4 regions of the Proteus penneri genome follow, and region 1 is predicted to be linked to each of the others. Evidence: predicted binding sites of a transcription regulator. Region 1 holds the regulator's gene; each other region holds the start of a gene.

Region 1 (5,795 bases):
TTGATACCATGCCATTAAGGTTTTATCGTAATCAGCACCGAAATTGTGCCAATCTTCCATTACGAATTTACCGTCTATCGCACTTGCAATTTTTTGGATGGAGGGTAAACAACCATTAGGAAATATATATTTACTGATCCAACTATCTACATTCACTTTATCGCGATTAGAACCTATGGTATGCAATAAAAACAGACCATCTTCCTTTAAATTACGACGAACCACATCAAAATAGGTTTCATAGTTTTTAGGTCCTACATGTTCAAACATACCGACTGAAACGATACGATCAAATTGTTCATGTAAATCGCGGTAGTCTTCTAAAATAATATTAACATCAAGTCCTTGGCATCGTTCTTGTGCCAATTTCTGTTGTTCAATAGAAATAGTAACCCCTGTGACAGAAACACCAAAATGTTTTGCCGCATAAGCAGAAAGTCCTCCCCAGCCACAGCCAATATCTAGTAAGGTCATTCCTGGTTTTAGATCTAATTTTCGGCAAATTAAATCTAATTTATGTTCTTGGGCTTGGGCTAAATTATCGGCCTGTTTCCAGTATCCACAGGAATATTGCATATTAGGATCAAGCATGGCGATAAATAAATCATTACCGAGATCGTAATGTTCTTTACCTACCATCCAAGCTCGTTTTTGTGTTTGTAAATTGAAAAGGCGTGCTGTCGCAATTCTGAAAATATCATGTAGATTTTTAGGAAGTTTATTTTCAAGGCCTGCACGTAAAATTTTATGAAAAAATATATCTAGTCGTTCACAATCCCACCAGCCATCCATATAGCTTTCACCGAGTCCAAGTGAACCTTGCTGTAATACTCTTTTATAAAAATTTTGATTATTAACTTGAATATCATAAGGTTCTGAACCATTAACTCGAATATCAGCATGAGTTAATAGTTCGATAGCAATCCTTTTATAAGGATCATTGGAGGTCTTTCGGCCTTCTTCTACACAAGATGTACTCATAAATTCTCCGGCGTAAACTAAGCGGGTTTAGAGACATAAACTAAGAAAGAATGTGCGTAGATAGATAGTATTAAAATAGTATTGTGTTCAATATGAATTGAACGGATAGAATTAATAAAACAACTAATCTCACATAATCAGCGAATAATTTGTTTAATGCCTCAAAATCCGAAAGAAAATAGATAAAGCGCAGTTAAGCGTTTAGATAAGTATAGGTATGTGAATTATTTTTCTCTATAAAATAAAACGGCCATTTTTTATAAAATAGCCGTTTTGAGAATTATCTTAAAATAAAAGGGGGAGTTATTCAGTTGCTTGAACTGTGTGTTTGGCAACAGATTTATTACGCTGAATAAAGTAACCAACTGCCATTGGGATCGCTGTTAACGCCATAATTGCAGTAGTGTTAATTAGGGGATGCTGGCTGATAAATGCAGACACGATAAAACTTGCTAAACTACAAAGACCCAGTTGTAGCGCATTTTGTAATGCGGCTGCTTTACCACTGATTTCAGGATAAGCCGATAAAGCATTAGATACAGCGATTGGATAGGAAGCGCCATTCATTGCAGCCATAATACAGAACGGAATTAAGATCGTGGTTAATGTTGGCTCAGTAAATTTAGCAACAAGGTATAATGCAGTCATACTAACAGCATAACCAATTAATAGCAGTGGTAATAATGTTTTACCCGTCATTTTTGATAGTAAAATACGACAACCATAGCCACCGACCATAAAGGCAATAGTTTGTGGAATATAACTTAAACCAATATCCTGCGGAGAGTAGCCCATTTTTTCAAGAATGATTGGTGAGCCAGCTAACCAAGCAAAGAAACCTGCACTACAAGACGCGTAAACTAATACGTTACCAGTGTAGAGCGGGGATTTTAATAAAGTCATAAATGAGGCTGAAGATTGGTTTGCATCTGTGACGGATTTTTGTTTAATGTTTTTTAGCATTAATGTCGGTAACATCAAAACTAAAGTTACCGCCATTAACAGCATGAAAATCATACGCCAGCCACCATGGTTTAATAATGATGCACCGATCAAAGGCGCAAGTGCTGGGGATAACGCAACCAGTGGCATAATTAAAGCAAAAACGCGCTGAGCGCGAGATTCATCGAAACGGTCGATGACAAGAGCTTGCCAAATAACAGCTGCAGAACAGACACCAAAAGCTTGTAAGAAGCGCATCGCAAGTAAACCTGTCGCACTTTCAACCCACAACATGCCAAGGCAGCCTAAAGAGAAAAGGCTTAACCCAATAAGAAGAATAGGTTTTCGACCTACTTTGTCAGAAAGTGGTCCCCAAAGTAACTGAGCAACAGCAAAACCAAATAAAAAGATACTTAAGCTATTACTGATAGCGCCTTCGCTGATAGCGAGTTCACGCTGCATCATACCGAATGCAGGCAAGTACATATCAATTGCTAAGTAACCTAGCATACTCAAACCAGCTAGGTACACCATGAAGCTCATAGGTGTTTTTGATTGTGTGGACGTTTTAGTATTCATTTTATTTTCTATGCTATGTGATGTAGAACATTTTATGTATTGTAACTAAGACTTATTTTACTTGTGAAACGGGAATATTTGGTTAATGCTGTGAAAAATTTTCAAAGGAATAAACTCTATGTGGTCAGAATACTCTTTAGAAGTTGTTGATGCAGTTGCAAGAACAGGAAGTTTTAGCTCAGCTGCGCAAGAATTGCACAGAGTGCCATCCGCCGTTAGTTACACTGTTCGGCAATTAGAAGAATGGCTTGCTGTTCCTCTGTTTGAGCGCCGTCACCGTGATGTAGAACTAACCGATGCAGGTAAAATTTTCATCAAAGAAGCACGATCTGTTATCAAAAAAATGAATGACACCCGACATCTATGTCAACAGGTTTCCAATGGGTGGCGTGGTCAATTTAGTATAGCAGTTGATGGCATTGTTAAACCCGAAAGAACACAACAACTTATTCTCGATTTTTATCGTCATTTTCCTGATATTGAGTTGTATGTCTACCCAGAAGTGTTTAATGGGGTATGGGACTCCTTAGTTAATGGTCGTGTTGATTTAGCCATTGGTGCAACAAGAGCGTCACCAATTGGTGAACGTTATAGTTTCAGGGATATGGGTTTTATGCCTTGGCGCTGTGTTTGTCATGTTGATCACCCATTAGCTAAAGCGGAACATCCACTAACGGATGATGAAATGCGACCTTATCCTAGCCTATGTTTAGAGGATACATCACGTAGTTTACCAAAGCGTGACACTTGGGCGTTAAATAACCAACGTAGAATGGTTGTACCAACGTGGGATATGGGGCTTGAATGTTTGTTGGCAGGATTATGTGTAGGAATGGTGCCTTGGCATCGTGCTGAGCCATTGATAGTCCAAGGAAAGTTAGTTACTTTGCAACTGGCACAGCCATTGCCAGACAGCCCATGCTGTCTGACGTGGGTCGATAAAAGTGAATCGCCTGCTTTGACATGGTTGTTAGATTATCTTGGAGATAGCCAAACCTTAAATGAGGAATGGCTTCGCTAGAAATCAGATAGCTGGATAAATAAGAATTAACGGCGGTAGTCGATAAAAGGACCGTCGGCAACTGAACGGCGCTCAACTAATCGCGGATGAACTTCGATTGTTTGGGCGTCTTCGCGTTTATTAACGATGCGATCAAGCAACATTGATAATGCCATTTGGCCTAAACGCTCTTTTGGCTGATGAACGGTTGTTAGCGCAGGTGTAAAATAACGTGCATTACGAATATTGTCGTAGCCCACAATAGAAATATCTAAAGGAACACGCAGGCCAAGTTCATCCGCAGCGCAAATTGCGCCCATTGCCATGACATCACCACCACAAAAAACTGCAGTAGGGCGCTGTTTTTGGTTTAGCATTTGATACATCGCTTTATAACCAGATTCAGGTTCAAAGTCACCTTGTACAATCCACTCATCTTTTACTGTGATTTTGGCTTCTTCCATAGCTTTTAGAAAGCCCTGTAGACGACCACCACCAGTGTTGCGCTCTAATGGTCCAGGAATAATACCGATATCGCGATGACCACGCTCAATAAGGTAACGACCTGCGATATAGCCGCCATGGAAAGCGTTATCGATAATGGTATCAGTAAAGTCACCACGCGCTTTTCCCCAATCCATGACAACCATGGGAATATTACGATAGCCTTCTAAAAGAGTCAGAAGGTGATCAGGATATTCAGAACACATGACTAATAATCCATCAACACGTTTTTGTGCCAGCATGGCTAAATACGCTTTTTGCTTATCAAGATTGTTATGTGAGTTACATAAAACCAGTGTATAGCCTTTGCTATAACAACTATTTTCAACTGCTTCAATCACCTCAGCGAAGTAAGGAGCTTCACTGGACGTGGCTAACAGGCCAATAGATTTGGTGTGATTGACTTTCAAACTACGCGCAACGGCACTTGGCGAATAATTTAATTCTTTTATAGCGGCCCAAACTGTTGCTCGTGTGTTCTCAGCAACAAAACGGGTTTTGTTGATCACATGAGAAACAGTCGTGGTTGATACGCCTGCGCGTTTTGCCACGTCTTTTATTGTTGCCATGGTGTGGAAAACTCCTGACCTTCATTGGTCTCTTTTATCTAATTTTATGGTTTAACTGCCAGTATAGTCATACATAGGGCAAACACTGGCAATAATTTAGCGATTAGCTGTGAATTTTGTATGATCTAGCTCAAAAGTGAAAGTATTAATCAATGTTATAAATTGTGCACTAGTCGCTATTTTAACAAATTCTGATATGTGATAATAATTAACCATGACAAGGTTATGGTTAATAATGTGTATTATAATCATTTTGAGGGAGAATAGATGGATACGGATCTGAAATTTGGTTTGAGTACAGCAGTAGCAGCGCTGGTTATGATTGTTATTTTTTCTACTCTGCTTTTCTAATCATGTTTTAATAAGTACTCGATTAATTTAAGTAATAGATTATCGAATACTGAATATAACAAAGGGCTCAAGGCCCTTTGTTATTATGTCATCAAAAATGAATCTCAATCATTCACCTTTGATTATCAATCTAAATTAAGCAAGGTTAGCTTCAACAAATGACCAGTTAACCAATGCCCAGAACTCTTCTAAATATTTAACACGTGCATTGCGGTAGTCGATATAGTAAGCATGTTCCCATACGTCTACAGTTAATAGTGGTTTATCTGCACCTGAAACTGGCGTTGCCGCATTAGAGGTGTTAACAATTGCAACTGAACCGTCAGCTTTTTTAACTAACCAAGTCCAACCTGAACCGAAGTTTTTTGCTGCGGCATCATTAAATTGCTTTTTGAATTCTTCAAAAGAGCCAAATGCCTTGTTGATAGCATCAGCAATTTTACCTGTTGGTGCACCACCTGCATTTGGTGCTAAGCAGTTCCAGTAGAAAGTGTGATTCCATACTTGTGCCGCGTTATTGAAAATACCACCATCGGTAGACTTGATGATTTCTTCTAAAGATTTGCTTTCTAAATCAGTACCTTTAACTAGGTTATTTAAATTAGTTACATAGGTTTGGTGGTGTTTGCCGTAGTGATATTCTAAAGTTTCTTTAGAGATATGTGGCTCAAGAGCATCTAACGCATAAGGTAATTTTGGTAATTCGAAAGACATTGCGTACTCCTTTAAACTATCTATTTCGGGTTTTGTGCCTGAAATCATTCCATCAAAACCATTTGAATCGATAGAATGAGGCAAATGAATCACTAATTTGTTACTATTTTGCTAATTATTTTAACAAAAATTCATTGAAATAACAGCTAAATATC
Region 2 (5,795 bases), 880 kb from region 1:
GAACAATTTATTTTACTATTTTTTGTGAATTTTAAGGCACAAAATGTTATTCAATAACTTTTAAGTAAAGTTATTATCATCAATATTAAAAATTATTAAGGTATGGGCAAAATAGTGTTTAATTATTTATTAAAGCGTCTCGCTTTATTTTTATGTGCAGCAGTATTAATCGCTATCACTACGGGATTTATTTTTCTTGATATTTTGGTTTTTGATAATGGTATTTCTGAAACGTCGGTAACTGAATTAGCCCAAGAAATTATCGTTGCTATTATTTGCTTATTCTTTTTTGTTAAAGTGTGCCAAAAAAGTGAACAACGGGGAGCATTCACGCTTATTATGGGGTTTTTCTTGTGTATTTTAATTCGTGAATTAGATGGTGTATTTGATCAGATTGCACACGGATCTTGGGTTTGGTTTGCTCTAACGGTAGCATTTGTTTCTATTGCCATTGCAATTAGAGAAGGCAAGAAAACATTAAAAGGCTTATTTCATTTTATTACTCATCCAAGCCATGGAATGTTAGTTGCTGGCCTGTTATGTATTTTATTGTTTTCTCGTTTATTTGGCATGGGAATACTTTGGCATAAATTATTAGGTGAAGATTACAACCGTGCCGTTAAAAATATGGTGGAAGAGGGAAGTGAGTTATTTGGTTATACACTCTGTTTAATTAGTGTTATTTGGTACGGTTTTTCTGCTAAAGAGCATGTAATTCCCGCAGCGATTGAAAATAAATATCGATCATAAAAAGGTAGTGAAATAACCTAAAAAAGCGCTGATAATATAATGCTACAGCGCTTTTTTATTTAATTTAAAATTGAATGTTAATGAAGGTGTTTTTACTGCAAATCTTGCGTAATAACGGCATGCGGACCAAAACATTCATAATGAAGTTTTTCGCTATTAATACCCAGTTCAATAAGCTGCTTAGCAACAGATTGCATAAAAGGTAATGGACCACAAAAATAGAATTGCATATCAGGAATAGCTAACCAATCTTCAACTTGTTTTAATATCATTAATCCTTTGAATTGATAATCTTTATTTTGCACGTCTTCAGCACGTGGCGTGCGATACCATATTGCTTGTTGATAGTGTGAAAGCTGATTGCCGACTTGATTAACTTCATCTTTAAAAGCATGAACACCGCCGTGTTCAGCCGCATGTAACCAATTAATATTTGCTTGATGAGTTGAAAGTGTGTGTAACATAGACAGCATTGGTGTTAAACCCACACCTGCTGAAATTAAGGTTACTGGCGTTGTTGGTGACACATCTAAATAGAAATCGCCCCCTGGTGCGGCGACTTGTAAAATATCCCCTTCTTGAATATGGTCATGAAGAAAATTCGATAAAATACCTTTCTCTTCGCGTTTGACTGCGATGCGGTATGTTTTATTATTTGAAGATTGAGTTAATGAATATTGACGTATTTCTTGGTTCTCAAGGCGTTCATCACGGATATAAAGACTTAAATATTGTCCAGCTTGATAAGGTGTAATATCAAGGCCGTCTTCAGGAGCTAATTCAAAGCTGGTAATGACATCACTTTGTTTTACTTTATGTTTAACTTTAAAGTTTCGTAATCCTCTCCAACCTCCATTTGTTTGTTCTTTTTGTTGATAAATTTGCTCTTCGCGTTTGATAAAGACATCTGCCAATACTTGATAAGCCGCTCCCCAAGCATCTAGCACTTCTTGTCCGGGACTAAACATCTCATCAATGGTTGCTAATAAATTTTCACCGACGATGGGATAGTGTTCAGGAAGAATGTTTAAACTAGCGTGTTTTTGTGCAATTTTTTCAACGGCAGGCAAAATGGTAGTTAAGTTTTCAATGTTCGTTGCATAAGCGCATATCGCATTAAATAAGGCTTCACGTTGTGCGCCACTGTTCTGATGACTCATGGTGAAAATATCTTTTAACTCTGGATGACGAGAAAACATTCGATCATAAAAATGGGCGGTTAATGCTGGGCCTGTTTTAGCAATGAGAGGAATTGTTGATTTAATTGACGCGATAGTTTGTGCATCTAACATAATTGCTCCTGAAAATTTTTCAGTTTATTGTGAATATTTATAAATTGTATTTTATATGCAACTTATCTCTTTTTGATTATTTTGTAAATCTCTGTTTTTATTTTTTAACAAAAAATCTCAATTCTTAGAGAATGATGCGGGGTGTTTGCAAAATAAGGCGAGATGTGCCTCAAAAAGAGGAATAAGCACAGGATAAAATGAGGTTGTTAAAAAGTAATAATGTGCTGTTTTAGTTGGATGGCAAACGATTGCGTATTTTTTCATTAGGGGCTATCTCAATGAAGAAAAAGAGTTTACACTGTATGTCATTCTTTCTCCCGTATGGGAGTTTGTCTTTAGTGAAGTTAGCTGAGTCAGGAGATGTGAATGTTAAAACGTGAAATGAATATTGCTGATTACGATCCAGAATTATGGAATGCAATGGAAGGTGAAGTGACTCGTCAAGAAGAGCACATCGAACTAATTGCTTCTGAAAACTATACCAGCCCTCGTGTTATGCAGGCGCAGGGATCTCAGCTGACAAATAAATATGCTGAAGGCTATCCGGGTAAACGTTACTACGGTGGTTGTGAGTATGTGGATGTTGTAGAGCTACTGGCTATCGATCGTGCAAAAGCATTATTTGGTGCAGATTACGCTAACGTACAGCCTCACTCAGGCTCTCAAGCAAATGCCGCTGTTTATATGGCATTATTAAAACCAGGTGATACTGTTTTAGGTATGAACTTAGCGCAAGGCGGTCACTTAACTCATGGTTCACCAGTTAACTTCTCTGGTAAACTATATAATATCGTACCTTATGGTATTGATGAATCGGGAAAAATTGATTACGAAGATATCGCTATTCAAGCTAAAAAACATCAACCAAAAATGATTATTGGTGGCTTCTCTGCCTATTCTGGTTTGGTTGATTGGGCAAAAATGCGTGAAATCGCAGATAGCATTGGTGCCTACCTGTTTGTTGATATGGCGCACGTTGCGGGTATGATTGCTGCGGGTGTTTATCCTAACCCAGTTCCTCATGCACATGTTGTTACAACAACAACGCATAAAACATTAGCAGGCCCACGTGGTGGTCTTATCCTTGCTAAAGGTGGCGATGAAGAGTTTTATAAAAAACTGAATTCTGCTGTATTCCCTGGTTCTCAAGGTGGTCCTTTAATGCATGTTATTGCAGGTAAAGCGGTTGCATTAAAAGAAGCTATGGAGCCAGAATTTAAGGTTTATCAGCAACAAGTTGCCAAAAACGCGAAAGCAATGGTAGACGTTTTCTTAGATCGCGGTTATAAAGTAGTGTCTGGCGGAACTGAAAACCACCTGTTTTTATTAGACTTAGTTGATAAAGACATTACAGGTAAAGATGCAGATGCTGCACTGGGTCGTGCAAATATCACTGTTAACAAAAACAGTGTACCAAATGATCCACGTAGCCCATTTGTAACTTCTGGTATTCGTATCGGTTCTCCAGCAATTACACGTCGTGGTTTTAAAGAAGCGGAAGCTCGTGAATTAGCCGGTTGGATGTGTGATGTCCTTGATAATATCAATGATGAAGCGAACATTGAGAAAGTGAAACAAAAAGTCTTGGATATCTGCGCTAAATTTCCAGTTTACGCATAAGTTTGTAACGATATAATAAACCCGTTGTACAAGCCCGCTTCGAGAACTTGTTCTTGGCGGGTTTTTTGCATCTTAAAAATGGGGGATTGGATGGTTATTCCATCAACATTGTGGCTTGCCTTAGATTATTTCACTTATTTCTTCTCATACGGCATCTTTTTACCTTTTTGGTCCATATGGCTAAAAGGAGAAGGTGTTGATCCTGCAATGATAGGTCTGTTATTAGGTGTAGGTTTAACCGCACGTTTTGTTGGTAGTCTAATTTTAACACCTGCGGTAAAAGATCCGTCAAAACTTATCACTGCATTAAGATTATTTGCTTTTCTCTCATTACTTTTTACTGTTGCATTTATGATGGGTAGCCATTGGGCATGGTTATTCTTTGTGATGACAGGATTTAACGTTTTCTTTTCACCTATGGTGCCTTTAGGCGATTCTCTAGCAGGAACATGGCAAAAACAGTTTCCTTTAGACTATGGAAAAATCCGCGTTTGGGGCTCAATCGCTTTTATTATTAGCTCATCACTGCTAGGTGTTTTAATTGATGTTTTTGGGCATCCCATTATTCTTTATGGGTTGATTGCCAGTACTTTTGCTCTATTCCTGACATCTATGCTTCGTCCTAAAGTTATGCCACAGGGTAAAGTGAAAAAAGCAGAACACAATAACGTCTCCTTTATAAAACTTATTTCAGATGGGCCAGTTTGGCGTTTTCTGCTATGCGTCTCTTTACTGCAAGGTGCACACGCAGCTTATTATGGTTTTAGTGCACTTTATTGGGAAAAAGCAGGTTATGACACCGCAACAATTGGTTATCTTTGGTCATTAGGTGTGGTTTCAGAAGTCATTGTTTTTATGCTGAGCCATCGTTTATTCCGTCGTTGGAGCGCAAGAAATCTACTCTTACTTTCTGCTTTTGCTGGGCTTTTACGTTGGGGATTAATGGGAAGTTTTACTGCATTACCCGCGCTTATTGTCGTTCAAGTCTTACACAGTGGTACGTTTACAGTGTGTCATTTAGCTGCTATGCGCTTTATTAGTGCTCGTCAAGAGCACGAAATTATTCGTCTGCAAGCGGTGTATTCAGCGTTAGCGATGGGAGGGAGTATTGCGATTATGACTATTGTATCTGGTTGGTTGTATGAAAAACTGCCTAACCAAGAATCGTTGATCTTCTGGTTAATGGCTGCATTAACGATCCCTGCCATGTTTATCAGACCTAAAGTACAGCCTCAAAATACCTAATTCCTTTATTTTATAAAATTAAGATCTGCAATATCCTTTGATATTGCAGATCTTTTTCTTTTATATTTTATTCGTATCAACGAAATTAACGTTTTAATGCATCTGTTAATTCGCTACGAATTTCAGCTAATAATGCTCTGACAACACGAGGGTTACCGGCAACAATATTACCTGTTTGTAAGTAGCCATGGTTACCTGTAAAGTCAGAAACGATAGCACCTGCTTCACGAGCGATTAATTCACCACCTAAGAAATCCCAAGGTTTTAAGCCAATCTCAAAGAAACCATCAACACGACCAGCGGCAACATAAGCTAAATCTAATGCTGCTGAACCTGTGCGACGGAAATCAGCACAAGGCACAAATAATTTGCCTAACATGTTTATGTAAGCGGCTGAATGTTGTTTACTTTTGAATGGGAAACCAGTCGCAAGAACTGCACCGTCTAAATCGCGAGCATTAGAGCCGCGTAGACGATAACCATTTAATTGTGCGCCTTGACCACGAACGGCTGAGAATAATTCGTTACGCATAGGATCGTAAACAACCGCAACTTCAGTACGGCCTTTAATGCGTACAGCAATAGAAACAGAAAAGTGTGGAAAACGTTTAATGAAGTTAGTGGTGCCATCAAGTGGATCAATAACCCATTGTATGTCGTGATCTTCACCGAGTAACTCGCCACTTTCTTCCGTAATAATGGTGTGTTTTGGATAAGATTTACGGATAATTTCAATGATTGCTTGTTCTGCGTCACGGTCAACATTAGTGACAAAATCATTAGTACCTTTCTGGTTAGCTTCTACAGATTCAGGATTTTCGTAATTTTTGGCGATTAAATTACCAGCCTTACGTGCGGCACGTATGGCAATATTCAGCATCGGATGCA
Region 3 (5,795 bases), 2.0 Mb from region 1:
AATTACTTGATACCTGTGCTATTAATGAATTATTGCCCGATCAATTTATTCATGGTTTACCTCCATTAGCCACCGCATTACGTACACTGCATAATCCTCCCCCTGATATCGCTTTTGCACAGCTTGAAAAAGGACAGCACCCTGCTCAAAAAAGACTCATTATTGAAGAGTTACTCGCCCACAATCTAGGTATGCTCAATGCCAGAGCTGGTGCGCAATCTTATCGTGCAGAACCGCTGTTTATGCCAAGCACTTCCACATTACGCCAGCAATTTCTCGCAATGCTACCTTTTACCCCGACAAATGCTCAACAACGTGTCGTCAATGAGATAGAAACAGATTTAGAAAAAAACTATCCGATGATGCGATTAATCCAAGGAGATGTAGGTTCAGGTAAAACGCTAGTTGCAGCATTAAGTGCATTACGTGCTATTGCAAATGGTAAGCAAGTGGCGTTAATGGCTCCAACAGAATTATTAGCAGAACAACATGCATTGACGTTTAGAAAATGGTTTGAGCCTTTTGGTATCCAAGTGGGTTGGTTGGCTGGAAAGCAGAAAGGGAAAGCTCGCGAGGCACAGCAAAACGCCATTGCGAATGGTGAAGTATCGATCATTATTGGAACGCACGCTATTTTCCAAGAACAAGTTAAATTCCACTCTCTAGCCTTAGTGATTATTGATGAACAACACCGATTTGGTGTACATCAACGCCTCGCATTATGGAAAAAGGGCGAAGAGCAAGGCTTTCATCCCCATCAATTGGTGATGACAGCAACGCCGATCCCTCGCACATTAGCCATGACAGCCTACGCTGATATGGACACCTCTATCATCGACGAATTACCACCGGGACGCACACCTGTTACCACTGTCGCTATCCCTGATACTCGCCGTAATGACATTATTGAACGCATTAGGTTGGCTTGCACAGAAGAAAAGCGACAAGCCTATTGGGTATGTACCTTAATTGAAGATTCTGATGTTCTTGAAGCGCAAGCAGCCCAAGTTATCTATGATGAGCTTACAATTGCACTCCCTGAAATCAAAGTAGGGTTGGTACATGGGCGAATGAAGCCCGCAGAAAAACAGGCCGTAATGACCGCATTTAAAGAAAATGAACTCCAACTTTTAGTTGCAACAACAGTGATTGAAGTTGGCGTTGATGTGCCTAATGCCAGTTTGATGATTATTGATAATCCAGAACGGCTAGGCCTTGCACAGTTACACCAACTACGTGGACGTGTAGGTCGAGGCGCAATCGCCTCTCATTGTGTCTTGTTATATAAAACACCACTCACTCAAACGGCACGTTTGCGATTGCAGGTATTAAGGGATAGCAATGATGGCTTTGTCATTGCACAAAAAGATCTAGAGATCCGTGGCCCCGGTGAGCTTTTAGGTACCAAGCAAACGGGTAATGCACAATTTAAAGTCGCTGATTTATTGCGCGACCAAGGACTTGTTCCTGAAGTTCAGCGTATCGCTCGTTACCTGCATCAACACTATCCTAAACATTCTCAAGCCTTAATCGAACGCTGGCTACCTGCTAAAACACAATACAGCCAAGCTTAAAGTTTCTCTTTTACATGGCTTAGCGTGCGTTTAAACTCGCTTTAGGTCGATCTTGAAATATATTAGTAAGTTACATATCACATAGAAAAACACCTCAATGCCGATATCCAACATTGAGGTGCTCTTTAACGTTTTTGAAGCTATTTTAATTTATAGCAACCAAACTATCCTGCAACTATAGGCGTAAAGAATGGCAATAGTAGATACAGTTTGATCACTATCGCATTCACAATATCAATAAAGAATGCCCCTACCATTGGTACGACTAAGAACGCAAGATGAGAAGGGCCAAAACGATCTGTAACAGCTTGCATATTCGCAATCGCCGTTGGTGTTGCTCCTAAACCAAAACCACAGTGACCCGCTGCTAAAATCGCCGCATCGTAGTTTTTACCCATGACACGGAAAGTAACAAAAATTGCATAAAGTGCCATTACACCTGCTTGAACACCAAGGATAACCAGCATTGGGATCGCCAGTGAAGCCAGTTCCCATAATTTCAGGCTCATTAATGCCATTGCTAAGAATAACGATAAACTCACGTTACCTAAAACTGACACCGCTCTATCAAAAACACGGTAGAACCCAAGCATTGAAAGGCTATTACTTAAAATAACACCAATAAACAGAACACACACAAAGGTTGGTAGTGAGAATGCCGTGCCTTCTAACAATTGAGAAAGGAACGTACCGGCCATTAAACAGATAGAGATCATCGCAATGGTTTCTAACAATACCATTGAAGTAATCATTCTACCTGTAGTGGGTTTCTCAAAGGCCGTTGGCATTTCATGATCATCAGCACCAATTCCTGGTGTTGGAATATTTTTGATTAAATAACGCGCAACTGGGCCACCAATCAATCCACCTAAGACCAAACCAAAGGTTGCACACGCCATTGCGACTTCAGACGCACTCATGAAGCCATAACTTTCAACGAACGTTTTACCCCAAGCAGCCCCTGTACCATGACCACCCGATAATGTAATAGAACCAGCCAATAATCCCATAAGAGGATCAAGGCCTAACATTTTCGCCAATGCAATACCGACAGTGTTTTGCACTAATAACAACCCAACAACAACGAAAACGAAAATAAAAAGCGCTTTTCCTCCCGCTTTTAAGCTTGCAAGGTTCGCGTTTAAACCAATTGTTGCAAAGAAGGCTAGCATTAATGGATCTTTAAGTGAGAGATCAAAACTGACTTCCCAATCCATAAAAGATTTAGATGCTAATAGAAGAACTGCAACAAGTAGCCCACCTGCAACAGGTTCTGGGATCGTATACCGTTCTAAAAAAGGAACAGATTTCACTAACTTACGTCCGATCAAGAGAACCAAAGTGGCCGCAACCAGCGTGCCATAAACATCAAGATGATACATTTATGTACCCCGTCTTATTTGTTAATTTTATATAAAAATACTACGACGCTAAGTTCATCCATAAACAACGCCAAAAGCAGGTATCCCCGATTAGAAAAAAAAACGCAGACAAACACAAGTTAAAACATATAAAAATGTGAGCGCCTCTTATGCATTTTAATAACATCATTTTCACGCAAACGATTGCTTTTGTGGCGCAGATCATTAAAATACTGTTTTTGTCGAATAAGAAATTCACACCATGGTTACTTCAGAAAAACAAAATTTGCCTAAAAATAGTGATGTTTCAATTAAAAAAAATAGCGAACTTCTTTTTGCTTTAGAAGAGAAACCGCCATTACCACAAACACTTTTTGCTGCTTGCCAACATCTTTTAGCTATGTTTGTCGCGGTTATCACGCCTGCGATCCTTATTTGCCAAGCATTAGGATTACCTGCACACGATACTCAACGCATTATTAGCATGTCTTTATTTGCATCAGGTATTGCCTCTCTTATTCAAATTCGAGCATGGGGACCGATAGGTTCAGGATTATTATCAATCCAAGGAACAAGCTTTAACTTTGTTGCTCCGCTCATTATGGGAGGATTAGCACTTAAAAATGGTGGAGCAGATATTCCTACAATGATGGCGGCCCTTTTTGGGACATTAATGGTCGCCTCATTAACCGAAATCATCCTTTCTCGTGTACTTCACTTAGCAAGACGTATCATTACACCATTAGTTTCAGGTGTCGTAGTAATGATAATCGGCCTCTCTTTAATTCAAGTTGGATTAACTTCAATTGGTGGTGGTTATGCTGCTATCGAAAATAATACCTTTGGTTCACCACAAAACCTGTTATTAGCAGGCTCTGTTCTTATCGTTATTATTTTACTTAATCGACAAAAAAATCCTTACTTACGCGTTGCTTCTTTAGTCATTGCAATGGCTGTGGGCTATGTTCTTGCTTGGGCTTTAGATATGTTGCCCACACCAGTAGAACATCAAGAAACACCTTTTATGACTATTCCTGAGCCGTTTTATTATGGGCTGTCATTTGATTGGCACTTGCTTATTCCTTTAATGCTGGTGTTTATGATCACTTCACTAGAAACCATTGGCGATATCACGGCAACTTCTGATGTTTCAGAACAACCCGTCAGTGGCCCTTTGTATATGAAACGGATCAAAGGAGGCGTATTGGCTAATGGAATTAACTCTATGGTTTCGGCATTTTTCAATACCTTTCCAAACTCTTGTTTTGGTCAAAATAATGGTGTGATCCAATTAACTGGTGTTGCTAGTCGCTACGTAGGCTATGTTGTTGCCGCGATGCTCATTATCTTAGGATTATTTCCGTTTGTCGCAGAATTTGTGCAAAGAATTCCTGAACCAGTATTAGGCGGAGCTACATTAGTCATGTTCGGTACGATAGCTGCGTCTGGTGTACGCATTGTTTCTAAAGAAGCGTTAAATCGCCGAGCCATCATGATCCTTGCGATTTCACTTGCGGTAGGGCTGGGCGTTTCACAGCAGCCTCAAATATTACAATTTGCTCCAGATTGGCTAAAAACATTGCTGTCATCAGGTATTGCTGCAGGTGGCTTAACGGCAATTATTCTTAATCTTATTTTCCCTCAAGAAAAGTAGTTGCCATAAATTATAACAGTTAAATAATCTTGTTTTATCTAGTGATGAATACTTGAGCATCGCCTAGTTTTCAGGCATAACTGTATACTGTTTTGATGGAGTATAAAACAGGAGAAGGGCAATGCGCTGGCTGATGAAAAGTATGGTATCTCTGATACTTATTGTTATTTTATTTATTATTATAATTTACGCTTTTATTCAGACTCAGTGGGGAGCGCAAAAGACAAGCGAATGGCTAACAGAATACACTGATTATGATATTCGCTTCTCAGGTATTGAACATGACCTTATGCAGCCCGAACAAGTTATTGTTTATGATCTCCTCGTTAATCCTAAACAAGATAAAGCCAGAGTATCGGCAAAATCAGCACAAATCCGATTTGATTGGCAATTTTTTACCACCCCTTCCCATCTGCAAAAAATTACATTAGAAAATGGCAATATTGAATTTACCAATAAGTCTCCATCAATACCGTTAAGTGCTGATATTCTGCAATTTAAAAATATGATTTTAAACAGCACCAATGCGGATTTTTCTTTCGAAGCAAACAAAGTGACGGGGGGAATTACACCTTGGGCACCTACATCGGAAGATTTTATTGGAGCAGGCCATTTTCAATTTTCTATTGCTGATGGAATGATAAATAATAATAAATTCAGTAACTTTATTATTTCTGGTCAATATCAGCCCAATAATATTCAAATAGAAAAACTAGGAACGCATTTACTTAATGGCTCACTCTCATTAAGTGGTCAGTATCAAGATAATCAATGGAAGTTTGATGAAGTTTATATGAATGGCTTACGCTGGCAATCTTCGCAAACTTTTAATGAATTAATTCAATCTCTCTCTGAGTACCCACGCATTAGCATAAGAGCGCTTAATATTGTTGATTTTACGGCTGAAGGGAAACAGTGGGCAATGAGTGGTTTTGATGGGCAATTTTCTCAATTTAATTGGGATAACGCTCTTTCATTTACAACCGGCGAGCTCAATACAAATGACCTTGTTTTTCAAGATGAGCATTTCACTGATCTTATCGCAAAACTCAACCAGCAGAACAATCAACTCAATCTAGATAACCTCAGTTTACGCTATGAAAAAGGCTTAATTAAGCTTGCTGGTCATTGGAATAAAGACAATAAAACCATCACGATCCAAGATGCCACACTATCAGGTCTTTTATATACGTTACCTGAAAATTG
Region 4 (5,795 bases), 1.3 Mb from region 1:
AAACAAGCACTAGAATAAAAATCTCACGCCCATTTTGAATAAACTCTCGTGTCGGTGTTTTCCAACCATCAACAAAAAGTAAAGGTGGGATCAATAGAACGAGGAATAATTCAGGATCAAAAGTGACATGTAAACCAAACTGAGGCCATGCCAATAAAGCCCCTATCACAATCTGTATTAATGGTAACGGAACACGAAAGGGAATTAATTTTGTGATAACTCCCGAAACTGAAACCACCAGTATTAAAATCAAAATAGTAAAGAAAATTTCCATGTTACCCTTACATGCCTATTTTTATCCTGAAACCAGCCATTTCCCCTTATAAAAGGGAAACCTACCGAACGATAAAGAAACATATTATGTAAAATTCGCGCATCGTACTTTTCTTTATCAATGTATCTATGCTTATTTTAAACAGATCCCACATAGACTCTGTGAGAATATTTAAAAATTAAGATTAATCGTAGCTAACACCGCACATTGTACACAATTTATTGTTCTCTATTTATTAACGGCATTAATTCTAGAAAGCATACGTTTTTATTTCTCTTTTTCAGTCTAAGCAATGTAATAGACCGTATAAAAACGTAAAACGTTAAGTTATTAAATAAAAAATCATAGATAAATAACAATTACGATTAAATTTGAGAGCTAACGCGTAATGCTAATGATTATTCAATTGTTCTTAACATCGACATCATGACAACATCACAATATTTACCTTCTTTAAAAGCAGCTTTACGGCGTACACCTTCAACTTCAAAACCTAGTTTCTTATACAGATGCAAACCTCTTTCGTTGTCTGAATACACTTCTAATTCTAATCGTGTGGCTGCTAACCAGTTGAAAGCATAATCAATTGCTGTCTTAATAAGTAATTTACCAACACCTTTTCCTGAGTATTCAGCGCCAACACCGATACCAAAACTGACAATGTGGCGACGACGAGGATGATTATCGATTATCAGTGCTAAATGCCCCGCGACTTGATCATCAATAGTTGCAACAAAATGAGGAATATTTTGTTCTGAAAATTCAAGTAATCTTTTTTTCCACATCGTGACCGAAGGGTAAGGAAATTGGCAAGTACAAATATATAAATCAGGATGAGTATATAACTGTTGAATTGCGGCTGCGTCGTCTGGCTCACCATGGCGTATTTTTATTTCTTGCATATATTCTACCAAAAATTTAACAACTAGACTTTATTTCGACAATAGCGAATAAAAGTAGATAAATAAATAGCAAAAAGGCGGAATAAAAATATATTCCGCCTTTTGTCTTTAAAACCGATTATTTAAATTAAATTGCCCACTCACCCGCATAAAATGCCACTAAAGCAATAGTAATTAATACAGTACCAATATTGAGTTTACGCCATTCACCTGCAAAGACACGACCAATAACCAAACAGCCGAAACCTAACATAATACCGGTGACAATATTACACGTTAAAACAATAAATACAGCGCACACCATGCCTGACATTGCATCAACAAAATCACTAAAATCTAACTTAGTGACGTTACCTAGCATCAATAAACCCACATACATTAATGCTGGTGCCGTTGCATAAGCGGGAACTAAATAAGAGAGAGGCGATAAGAAAAGGATCAATAAAAATAAAATGCCCACCACTGTTGCGGTTAATCCAGTTTTACCACCAGCGGCTGTTCCTGCAGCAGATTCAACATAAACCGCAGCTGGTGCGGCGCCAATAACGCCCGCAAAAATGCTACTAACAGAGTCAGAAGTCAGCGCTTTTCCGCCATTAATAATTTGCCCGCGTTTATCTAATAAGTTTGCTTGACCTGCAACAGCACGAATAGTCCCGGTTGCATCAAAAATAGCGGTCATTACTAATGCTAATACGCTAGGTAAAACTAAAGGTTGTAATGCTCCTTTAATATCCATTGCGAATAATAAAGAAAGCCCATCTTCACCCAATTGAGGCATTTTAAAAACACCTTGGTATTTCACATTAGGATCGAAAATCAGCCCAATAATCGAAATGGCAACAATCACTAATAATACGCCACCTGGAACTTTGCGTTTTTCTAATCCGAAAATAGCGGCTAATCCTGCAAGTGACATCAGAACAGAAAATGAAGTGAATTTACCCATTGCCACAGGCAAACCATCAAAGGGGTTTTTAACGACAAGCCCAACACTATTGGCGGCAATTAAAAGTAAAAATAAACCTATCCCTATTCCTGCGCCATGAGCAATACCTGTCGGAATATTTTTTAAGATCCAAGTACGAATGCCAGTTAATGAGAATACAGTGAATAAACACCCCATTAAGAATACGGCGCCTAATGCAACAGGCACAGAGATGTTTTGTCCCAAAACCAAGCTAAAAGCGGTAAATGCTGTTAATGAAATAGCACAACCAATCGCCATAGGAAGATTTGCCCACAATCCCATGAGAAGAGAGCCCAATCCCGCGACTAAACAGGTTGCAATAAAAACCGCTGTATGTGGAAAACCAGCTTGTCCTAACATACTAGGAACAACAATCACGGAATACACCATAGCCAGAAATGTCGTCAAACCGGCGATCATTTCTTTGCGAACAGTAGTACCACGAGCTGTAAGTTTAAAATAGCTATCCAGTTTACCTGTGCTTGCTGATTGATTAGCAGACATTACATTCCTCTGACATAAAAACGGTTCACTCTCCAAAAAAACGGAAACGATTACGTATCAATTAAAATAACCTCTTACCGATAAAAATCTTAAGAGGGAGTCAAAAAGCAAACGTTTGGTTTTTTGTGTGGACTGAGTGAGAGAATTTGACGCAAACGATTATCTGGTGATATTAGGGTAAGAATCAAGTGAAAAAATACATTTTTAATAAAAATGTCATAAAAAGATAGTTTAAAGTTAGAAAAACAGAAAAAGAGGAAAGCAGCTGCCTACTTTCCTCATTATTCTACTTTTGTACAATTATCCAATGTCATACTTATCTCACAGTGGAAAACATCTTAGTTAATTGTTTTTATTTAATTTATATTATCTATCACAATAATTAGGTATATCTATCTATTATTAGTAACTTTAATAAGTTACTTAGATAAATAATACCTTCCGTTCCCAATGTGTGGCAATTAATGATATGCAGTATTCATTATTTTTATCTGAAGATAAGTTTATCTTCTACTTCTAACGTTAGATGAATAGATGCCGTTTTAGCAAACAGTTTTCTGTTTTGTATAAGCATTTCTAGATTATTCTTAATAAATTTTAAAATAAGTTCAATTACGAAAGATAATTATAACCATTTATAGAAAACAAGAAGATAAGATCTTAATATTTAGAAATCGAGAAAAGAAAGGCTTCCTCTATCGTCATTCTATCGCTAAATAGAATACGATAGAGAAAAAATCATATTAAGATGGGCTATTATTGAGTGTTTTAACACCGAGATTCCAACGTTCCATCGTTGATACTAAGAATAAACCTGTCATAGCAACCAATAAGAATGGTAGTGAAGATGAAGAAATTTCTGACATCGCGCCAGCCAGCAAAGGCCCTGATAAATTACCAATCCCCCATAACATCGCAGCGGATGCATTTGCGACCATCAGATCATTGCCTGAGAAATATTGTCCAATTTGTACCAACGCAATGGTGTATATCGCACCCGCTGTTGCACCCAATACCAGTAATAAAGGCCAAATCAAAAATGTATGAGACATCGTGATAGGTAATAATAAGCTTGCAAGTAAAGTCACGACACCACAAACTCGATATAACCGCGTTCTATTCATATGATCGGCAAGCCAGCCAAATGGCATTTGCATAATTGCATCACCCGCTAAAATCGCGCTTATCATCATTGCCGCAATAGCTTCAGTATGCCCTACACTTAAGCCATAAATAGGAAACATAGAAAGCACTGTGCCATCAAAAAAAGCAAAGAAAACAATGCCACCACAGATTGCTGGTGCAACTTTAACAAAGCGGATAATAGAAAAATTAGGCTCTTGTGTATCTTTTGGTAATTTATCACCTGTTTTTTGATCCATCATTAAAAACAGGACAATAGAGATAATATGAATAAAGACACTAATTAAAATCGGTGTCTTATCTGCAACGCCATAAAGCGCAATAATTGAAGGCCCTAATAACTGGCTAATCGTAAATACCGTGGTATATACCGCTAAAATCCGCCCACGTTTATTATCTGGTGAAAGCTCATTAATCCACGTTTCTCCTAAACAAATCATCACACCACTGGCAATACCCGTGATTAATCGTAAAGGAAATAGCAACTCTAAAGGCAAACTTCCCATTAAGGGTAATAAACTTATTGCAGAAATAATGGTCGCTAATAGCATAGCAAAGCGTTTACCGATCCATTGCACAATACGCCGAGCAAAGGGGGAAATAATTAACATTCCAATAGCGGGTGCTGCGGAAATAAGCCCAATAATAGATTCATTAATACCCACTAAATTAAGGCGCAGTGCCACCATAGGAATAGTTAATCCGATAACTATCCCGATAACGCCAATACTTACCGTGATAGTGGTTATCGCAAAAACTTCAGATTGGCGATAATTTTGATGTGACATGTTATTTTGTTTCTGCGAATAACAGAAACCTCTGTAATAAAAGGAAGGTGATTAAATAAAATATTGTCGTATATTATAGGGGATAAGAAATAGATAAACATGCTTAAAAAGCAACATTAATTAGAGAAAGATCTCTATTTGACTCTCGATGATCTTTACCTTTCACAATATTCTCACTTTATCGTTATTTATCCTACAACGCTTAAAAAAAGAACGATAGATAAGCACAATATCTAATGCCAATACAATGGTATAAATCACACTCATTAAATTAGCGTAATCATTAAAACTAGAACAGTGATCGTAAGACTATTCACAAAATACAGCAGAAACAGGATCTCATTTTTCCGAATACGGTTAATTAGTGTTATTATCTAATTAGAATAACACTTTTAAACTAACGATATTTTGAATTGGCAATGAACTCACAACCTCCTAAAAAAACGAATGAATACCTTGGTAATAAAGTCAAACAATTAAGACAATCTCGAAATTTATCACTTAATGAGTTATCAAGAAAATCGGGAATATCCAAGGCTGCATTGTCAAAATTAGAATCGGGTGATTCTAATCCTAGAATCGATACCTTAGAGGCTATCGCAATAGCCCTTGGCTTTCCTTTGGGAGATTTATTTAGTTTTACACGTGAAGAATACCCTCGCTTAGAGCGACATAAGCCTATCGTGGGTGATTATGCCCAAGAGTTTAAATTTCGTATTGGCATCGGCAATATTACTGAAATTTGGCATATCGAAATGAAGCATGGCGCGATCATCAATAGCCCTGCTCACGCTGACGGCACCCAAGAGCACATCATGGTCTATTCTGGTAAATTAATGATGCGTTTTGATAACGACGAAACCGTCTTACTAGAAACTGGCGATTTTTATGCTTTCCACGGTAATGTCCCTCACTCGTATATCTGTGTTGAAGGACATTTGCGTGCCTCTGTGATTATGTCTAGCCCAAATCAGCAGCATTATCATCACCGCCCTTAAGCGATATTATTGGCTCTTTCAATTAGTGAGTGAGCCAATAATATAAGGCGATTAATTTAAATAACTTTCCATTTGCTCAAAAACACGTAGATCATCGCTGAATCTCACTTCTTTTACGTCTTCAAGCTTTTCCACCTGACTGACCATTTGCATAAGACGATCATCTTTTTGCACTAATAGCCAGATACGGCTTTTATCGCTGTTTTTCATCGGTAA

What was found. Region 1 encodes PurR, which represses purine synthesis genes. Its sites were predicted from a motif close to CANGCAAACGTTTGCNTG; they were not measured.
Region 2: glyA (serine hydroxymethyltransferase) is a predicted target of PurR. The motif match lies at 2,280-2,297, and genes of this name have one in related genera.
Region 3: gltS (sodium/glutamate symporter) is a predicted target of PurR. The motif match lies at 3,129-3,146, and genes of this name have one in related genera.
Region 4: H1225_RS17865 (NCS2 family permease) is a predicted target of PurR. The motif match lies at 2,799-2,816, and genes of this name have one in related genera.

The regions. Positions count from the first base shown of each region.
Region 1 covers NZ_CP059690.1:1,262,385-1,268,179, forward strand. Annotated here, with positions in the region: gene cfa (cyclopropane fatty acyl phospholipid synthase) at 1-981, opposite strand, end outside; gene punC (purine nucleoside transporter PunC) at 1,285-2,502, opposite strand; gene punR (DNA-binding transcriptional activator PunR) at 2,621-3,523, shown strand; gene purR (HTH-type transcriptional repressor PurR) at 3,550-4,575, opposite strand; gene cydH (cytochrome bd-I oxidase subunit CydH) at 4,843-4,926, shown strand; gene sodB (superoxide dismutase [Fe]) at 5,062-5,640, opposite strand.
Region 2 covers NZ_CP059690.1:2,146,570-2,152,364, reverse strand. Annotated here, with positions in the region: gene H1225_RS09835 (hypothetical protein) at 103-750, shown strand; gene hmpA (NO-inducible flavohemoprotein) at 843-2,042, opposite strand; gene glyA (serine hydroxymethyltransferase) at 2,409-3,662, shown strand; gene H1225_RS09820 (3-phenylpropionate MFS transporter) at 3,753-4,907, shown strand; gene suhB (inositol-1-monophosphatase) at 4,993-5,795, opposite strand, start outside.
Region 3 covers NZ_CP059690.1:3,246,272-3,252,066, forward strand. Annotated here, with positions in the region: gene recG (ATP-dependent DNA helicase RecG) at 1-1,574, shown strand, start outside; gene gltS (sodium/glutamate symporter) at 1,739-2,956, opposite strand; gene H1225_RS14615 (uracil-xanthine permease family protein) at 3,198-4,589, shown strand; gene H1225_RS14620 (AsmA family protein) at 4,711-5,795, shown strand, end outside.
Region 4 covers NZ_CP059690.1:3,934,208-3,940,002, reverse strand. Annotated here, with positions in the region: gene H1225_RS17875 (Na+/H+ antiporter) at 1-274, opposite strand, end outside; gene H1225_RS17870 (GNAT family N-acetyltransferase) at 673-1,176, opposite strand; gene H1225_RS17865 (NCS2 family permease) at 1,304-2,650, opposite strand; gene H1225_RS17860 (MFS transporter) at 3,394-4,581, opposite strand; gene H1225_RS17855 (helix-turn-helix domain-containing protein) at 5,001-5,579, shown strand; gene ilvN (acetolactate synthase small subunit) at 5,631-5,795, opposite strand, start outside.